Linked DNA regions of Ramlibacter pinisoli. The protein of the gene in region 1 interacts with the protein of each later gene in a pairwise test. Links are inferred from orthologs where the notes say so. Each region holds a gene or a part of one and is shown on either strand. Other genes may lie near its edges.

What was found.
Region 2: the proteins of GON04_RS15290 (region 1) and dnaE interact in binary tests that used the Escherichia coli proteins (3 or more experiments, as listed by UniProt). The link is inferred for Ramlibacter pinisoli from one-to-one orthologs.

The regions. Positions count from the first base shown.
Region 1 is NZ_WSEL01000009.1:169,737-172,803, forward strand. The notes cover bases 44-3,042. They hold GON04_RS15290 (pyridoxal phosphate-dependent aminotransferase), read left to right. Parts: upstream 44-956; coding sequence 957-2,129; downstream 2,130-3,042. Other genes in these bases: GON04_RS15285 (CysB family HTH-type transcriptional regulator), read left to right, coding at 44-967; GON04_RS15295 (ketopantoate reductase family protein), read right to left, coding at 2,139-3,038. Outside these bases: more of GON04_RS15285, read left to right, coding at 23-43. UniProt on the Escherichia coli protein: Shows aminotransferase activity with methionine and histidine as substrates, and to a lesser extent also with phenylalanine.
Region 2 is NZ_WSEL01000003.1:442,460-446,602, reverse strand. What follows is about bases 1-4,075. They hold dnaE (DNA polymerase III subunit alpha), read left to right. Parts: upstream 1-389; coding sequence 390-3,875; downstream 3,876-4,075. Other genes in these bases: GON04_RS03295 (alpha/beta hydrolase), read left to right, coding at 3,910-4,075; GON04_RS03305 (sulfurtransferase), read right to left, coding at 1-339. Also shown: more of GON04_RS03295, read left to right, coding at 4,076-4,143. UniProt on the Escherichia coli protein: DNA polymerase III is a complex, multichain enzyme responsible for most of the replicative synthesis in bacteria. This DNA polymerase also exhibits 3' to 5' exonuclease activity. The alpha chain is the DNA polymerase catalytic subunit.

The sequences.
Region 1 (3,067 bases):
CGTCTTATCAGATGATTCAGGCATGAACCTCCATCAGTTCCGGTTTGTCCAGGAAGCCGCCCGGCGCAACCTCAACCTGACCGAGGCGGCCAAGGCACTCCACACATCCCAGCCGGGGGTGTCCAAAGCCATCATCGAACTGGAAGAGGAACTCGGCGTCGAGATCTTCGCCCGCCATGGCAAGCGCCTGAAGCGCGTGACCGAACCGGGCCAGCACGTGCTGCGCAGCATCGAGTTGATCATGCGCGAGGTGGGCAACCTCAAGCGCATCGGCGAGCAGTTCAGCGCCGAGGACAGCGGCACGCTGTCGATCGCCACCACCCACACACAGGCCCGCTACGTGCTGCCGGTGCCGGTGGCCCGCTTGCGCGAGGCCTACCCGAAGGTGAACGTCAGCCTGCATCAAGGCTCGCCGGACCAGGTGGCCCGGATGCTGATCGACGAGGTCGCCGAAATCGGCATCGCGACGGAATCGCTGTCCGACTACCAGGAACTGGTCACCCTGCCCTGCTACGAGTGGCAGCACGTCCTGGTGATGCCCCAGGACCACCCGCTGTCCAGGAAGGAGCGAGTGACGCTGGAAGACCTGGCCGCCGAACCGATCATCACCTACCACCCTTCGTTCACCGGGCGCACCCGCATCGACACCGCGTTCGCGACGCGCAAGCTCCAGCCGCGCATCGCGCTGGAGGCCATCGACTCCGACGTCATCAAGACCTATGTGCGCCTCGGGCTGGGGATCGGCATCGTGGCCGAGATGGCCGTGCGCGATGACGGGCAGAATGCCGATCTCGCGGTGCGGCCGCTGGGGACGCTGTTCGGGCAGAACGTGGCGCGGGTCGCGTTCAAGCGCAGTGCCTACCTGCGCAACTTCGTCTTCAAGTTCGCCGAACTGCTGTCCGACCGGCTCGACCGGAACCTGATCGCCAAGGCCATGACCGGCCACGTCAATGACTATGAGCTCTGACACCCTCGTCGCTCGCACGCCCGCCGTGCGCACCAAGCTGCCCGCCGTCGGCACGACCATCTTCACCGTGATGTCCGCCCTGGCGACCGAGACGGGCGCCGTCAATCTCGGCCAGGGATTCCCCGACTTCGAGTGCGACCCGAAGCTGGTGCAGGCCGTGACGGACGCGATGACCCGTGGCCTCAACCAGTACCCGCCCATGACCGGCGTGCCGGCCTTGCGCGACGCGGTGGCGGCGAAGATCTCGGCCCTCTACGGCCATGCCTACGACCCGGCGACCGAGATCACCATCACGGCCGGCGCCACGCAGGCCATCATCACCTGCATCCTGGCGGTCGTGCGGCCCGGCGACGAGGTCATCGTGCTGGAGCCTTGCTATGACAGCTATGTGCCCAACATCGAGCTGGCGGGCGGTACCGTCGTCCGCGTGCCGCTGGTGCCGGGCACGTTCCGCCCCGATTTCGATCGCATCGCGGCGGCCCTGAGCCCGCGCACGCGCGCCATCCTGGTCAACTCGCCGCACAACCCCAGTGCCACCGTGTGGAGCCGCGAGGACATGCTGCGCCTGCAGGACCTGCTGGCACCCACCGAGGTTCTCCTGATCAGCGACGAGGTGTACGAACACATGGTGTTCGACGGCCAGCAGCACCAGAGCGCGTCGCGCTTCCCGGGGCTGGCTGCGCGCAGCTTCATCGTCTCGAGCTTCGGCAAGACCTACCACGTGACCGGCTGGAAGGTGGGCTACGTGGCGGCGCCCGCCTCCTTGTCGGCCGAATTCCGCAAGGTGCACCAGTTCAACGTCTTCACCGTCAACACGCCGGTGCAGCACGGGTTGGCAACCTACATGGCCAACCCCCAGCCCTACCTGGACCTGCCCGCCTTCTACCAGCGCAAGCGCGACCTGTTCCGTGCCGGACTGCAGCGCACCCGGTTCCGCCTGCTGCCCAGCCAGGGCAGCTATTTCCAGTGCGTCGACATCTCCGCCGTCAGCGACCTGTCGGAACAGGAGTTCTGCCTGTGGCTGACGCGCGAGATTGGCGTCGCGGCCATCCCGCTGTCAGCCTTCTACGGCGAAGGCTTCGACCAGCGCGTGGTCCGCTTCTGCTTCGCCAAGCGGGACGAGACGCTGCACACGGCCCTCGACCGACTCGCCCGCCTGTAGCGGGCCCGATCAGCCGGCCGTCCGGCCTTCGATCAGCTTCACCAGCGCCCAGAGCGTCCGGTTCACCGGCGTGGCGACGCCCAGCGCTGCGCCGCGGCGCACGACCAGGCCATTGAGGTAATCGATCTCGCTCGGCTTGCGGCGCGCGAGGTCCTGCGCGGTGGATGAGAACTGCGTCGGCATCGTCTCGGCGATGCGGTGCACCGCCAGGTCGATGTCGCCCGGCACCTGCACGCCCTCCGCATGGGCGACGGCAAGGCATTCCGCCACCGCGTCGCGCATCACCTCGGGAATCCCCTCGCAGCGCACGTTCTCGCCGTAGGGGCGCTGCGCGATGGCCGACACCGCGTTGTACGCGCAGTTCAGGATCAGCTTGGTCCACAGCGCCCCGCGCACGTTTGCGGACACCTCGGTCGGCACACCGGCGGCAACCAGGGCACGGGCGACCGCCTCGGACCGCGCCGATGGCTCGATCACGAGTTCCCCGCGCCCATGGTGGCGCACGTGGCCCGGGCCCGCCATCTCCGAGGCGACGTAGACGACCGCCGCGGCGACGGCGTGGTGCGGCAGGACCAGTCGCAGGCGGTCGGCGTTGTCCACGCCGTTCTGCAGGCACAGCACGAGTGCACCCGGGGCCAGGTGGCCGGCCAGTTGGCGTCCGGCGGACTCGGTGTCCATCGACTTGACACTGAACAGAACCAGGTCCGCGCCTTGCACGACGGCCGCGTCGGTACTCGCCCGCACGCGGACCTGCTCGTCGAACTGGCGGGTTTCCAATCGCAACCCGGTCTGCTCGATGGCCGCCACGTGGCTCTGGCGTGCGACGAGCGCAACGTCATGACCAGCCCGCGCGAGCATGGCGCCGTAGTAGCAGCCGACGGCGCCTGCGCCCATGACCGCAATCTTCAGGTGTGCATCCATGCCGCGATTCTAGGTAG
Region 2 (4,143 bases), on another replicon or contig:
GACGGCGGGCGCGCGGCCGGCTTGCGGCGCGATGGCGGGCTGGTTCATGCGGATGATCTCGCGCTTGACCTTGACCAGCAGGCGGCGGAACGGCTGGGCGCGCGACCAGCTGCGCTTGGCCTCCAGGGCCTGCAGTCCGGGCTGCCGGCGCACCAGCGCGAGCAGCGCGTCGACCTGCGGCGCGTGGCCGGCCAGGAACAGGTTGATGCCCTCGTGCGCCAGCAGGATGGTGCCCCGCAGGCCCAATGCCGACGCCTCGGCGTGCAGCAGGTCACGCAGGTGTTGCGGCTCGTCCAGCCGGGCGAATCGATAGCCCGACACATTCAACACGGCGTCCATCCGGGAATTCTACGAAGGGCGGCGCCATGGCCCTTCCTACAATCGGAACCATGTTCGTCCACCTGCGCCTGCACACCGAATTTTCCGTCGTCGACGGCACCAACCGCATCGACGACGTCGTGAAGGCCGCGGCCGCCGATGGCCAACCGGCCCTGGCGATCACCGACCTGAACAACCTGTTCGGGGCCATCAAGTTCTACAAGGCCGCGCGCGGCACGGGCGTGAAGCCGCTGGTCGGCGCCGAGCTGCTGCTGCAGGGCGTCGGCACCGACGAGACGGCGCTGTCGCGCGTGCTCGTGCTGGTGCAGAACCGTGTCGGCTACCTGAACCTGTGCGAGCTGCTGGCACGCGCCTGGACCCGCAACGTGGTGCGGGCGCAGGCCGCCTGCAGGTTCGAGTGGCTGCGCGAGCTGGCCGAAGGCCTGATCCTGCTGTCGGGCGCCCAGGCCGGTCCGGTGGGGCAGGCGCTGGCGCAGGGCGACGAGGCGCGCGCCAGCCAGGTGGCGCTGGAGCTGGCGTCGGTCTTCCCGCACCGCTTCTACGTGGAGATCCAGCGCGCCGGCCGGGCCGACGACGAGCGCCACGTGGCGGCGGCGGTGCAGCTGGCGGCCAACCTCAAGCTGCCGGTGGTCGCGACCCACCCGGTGCAGTTCACCGCGCCGGACGACTACGAGTCGCACGAGGCCCGGGTGTGCATCGCCGAGGGCGAGATCCTGGCCAACCAGCGCCGGGTACGCAAGTTCACGCGCGACCAGTGGTTCAAGCCGTCCGCCGACATGGAGGCGCTGTTCGCCGACGTGCCGTCGGCCGTGGCCAACACGCTGGAGATCGCCAAGCGCTGCAACCTGGTGCTGGAGCTGGGCAAGCCGCGCCTGCCCAACTTCCCGACGCCCAACGGCATGCCGATCGACGAGTACTTCCGCTTCGCCTCGCACGAGGGGCTGAAGGAGCGGATGGCACAGCTGTACCCCGACGCGGCTGCGCGCGACAAGCAGATGGCGCGCTACGTCGAGCGCCTCGAGTTCGAGATCGGCACCATCCTCAAGATGGGGTTCCCGGGCTACTTCCTGATCGTGGGCGACTTCATCAACTGGGCCAAGAACAACGGCTGCCCGGTGGGGCCGGGCCGCGGCTCGGGTGCCGGCTCGCTGGTGGCGTACGCGCTCAAGATCACCGACCTCGACCCGCTGCAGTACAACCTGCTGTTCGAGCGCTTCCTGAACCCCGAGCGGGTGTCGATGCCCGACTTCGACATCGACTTCTGCCAGGGCAACCGCGACCGCGTCATCGAGTACGTCAAGGACAAGTACGGCCGCGAGGCGGTCAGCCAGATCGCCACCTTCGGCACCATGGCCGCGCGCGCGGCCATCCGCGACGTCGGCCGCGTGCTGGACATGAGCTACACGTTCTGCGACGGCATCAGCAAGCTCATTCCCAACAAGCCCGGCACCCACATCACCATCGCCGAGGCCATCCAGCAGGAGCCGATCCTGGCCGAGCGCCTGGACAAGGAAGACGAGGTCAAGACCCTGCTGGCCTTCGCGCAGAAGCTCGAGGGCATGACCCGCAACGTCGGCATGCACGCCGGCGGCGTGCTCATCGCCCCGGGCAAGCTCACCGACTTCACGCCGCTGTACCAGCAGCCGGGCAGTGATTCGGCGGTGAGCCAGTACGACAAGGACGACGTCGAGGCCGCCGGCCTGGTGAAGTTCGACTTCCTGGGCCTGGCCACGCTCACCATCCTGGAGATCGCCCGCGAGTTCATCCGCCAGCGCCACGCCAGCCAGAAGGACTTCACCTTCGAGGCCATCCCGCTGGACGATGCGCCCACCTACCGGCTGTTCGCCGACGGCAAGACCGAGGCGGTGTTCCAGTTCGAATCGCGCGGGATGCAGGGCATGCTGCGTGATGCGCGGCCCACCCGGCTGGAGGACCTGATCGCCCTGAACGCGCTGTACCGGCCGGGCCCGATGGACCTGATCCCCAGCTTCGTGGCGCGCAAGCACGGCCGCGAGACCGTGGAGTACCCGCACCCGCTGGTGGCCAACATGCTCTCGGAGACCTACGGGATCATGGTCTACCAGGAGCAGGTGATGCAGACGGCGCAGATCCTGGGCGGCTACTCGCTCGGCGGCGCCGACCTGCTGCGCCGCGCGATGGGCAAGAAGAAGGCCGAGGAGATGGCCCTGCACCGCGAGACGTTCCGCGCCGGTGCGGCCAAGAACGCCATCCCGCAGGAGAAGGCCGACGAGATCTTCGACCTGATGGAGAAGTTCGCGGGCTACGGCTTCAACAAGTCGCACGCCGCCGCCTACTCGCTGCTGGCCTACCACACGGGCTGGCTGAAGGTGCACTACACGGCCGAGTTCTTCTGCGCGAACATGACCGTGGAAATGGACAACACCGACAAGCTGAAGGTGCTGTTCGAGGACGCGGTGAAGAACTTCGGCCTGTCGTTCGAGCCGCCCGACGTCAACCGCGGCGGCTACCGCTTCGAGCCGGTCACCGACAAGGTCATCCGCTACGGCCTGGGGGCCGTCAAGGGCACGGGCCAGCAGGCCATCGAGGCCATCGTCGCGGCGCGCGAAGGCAAGGGGGCCGGCTCGTCCGGGTCCACGTCCGGCCCCTTCACCAGCCTGTACGACTTCTGCGTGCGGGTCGACCGCACCCGCATCAACAAGCGCACGGTGGAAGCCCTGATCAAGGCCGGCGCCTTCGATGCGCTGCAGATGAACCGGGCTGCGCTGGTGGCCTCGATCGACCGCGCGTTCGACTTCGCCAATGCCGCCGAGGCCAACGCCCACCAGGGCGGCCTGTTCGACATGGGCGATTCGCATGCCGCCAGCACGCAGGAGCCGCCGCTGGTGGAGGCCATGCCCTGGGGCGTGAAGGAGCGGCTGACGTTCGAGAAGACGGCGGTGGGCTTCTACCTGTCGGGCCACCTCTTCGACGAGGTGGCGCTGGAGGTGCGGCGCTTCGTGCGCACCAAGGTCGACGACCTGGTCGACAGCCGCGACCAGCAGCTGCTGGCCGGCATCATCACCGACTTCCGCGTCATCAACGGCCAGCGCGGCAAGCTGGCGCTGTTCAAGCTGGACGACAAGAGCGGCACCATCGAGGCCACCGCCGACGAGGCCGTGATCAACGCCCACCGCAACCTGCTCAAGGACGACGAGCTGGTCATCGTGCAGGCCAAGCTGCAGCCGGACCGCTTCACCGGCGGCTTCCGGCTCTCGATCCAGCAGGCCTGGGACCTGGCGACGGCGCGCTGCCGGTTCGGCAAGTTCCTGCGCGTGGCAGTCAACGGCAAGGCACCCGACATCCAACGCCTGGTGCGCGAGTTCCCGGCCCGGCGCGAGCAGACGGAGCAGGGCGACGTGGTGCGCGGGCTGCCGGTGCGGCTGGCGCTGCGGCGCGACGCGGCGACGGCGGAGCTGCAGCTGGGCGAGCAGGCCCGCTTCTTCCCGACCGACGCGGCGCTGGCCAGCTGGATGGCGCAGGCCGACAACGGGGCGGCGCAGATCGTCTACGACTGAGGTGGCGCCCGCGCGGCGCGAGGAGGGGACAGGCATGATCGATCGACTGGATCGCCGGCAGGCGCTGGGCGCCGTGGGCGTGTTGCTGGCCTGCGGGGCCAAGGCCCAGGCGGCTGTAGGCACGGGCGTGCTGCTGCTGCACGGCAAGACAGGTTCCGCGCAGGAGACCGGCTCGCGGCTGCTGAAGTCCAGGCTGGAAGATGCAGGCCTGCTGGTCGTGGCGACGGACATGCCGTGGTCGAAGCGGCGCTACATCGATGGCGACTGG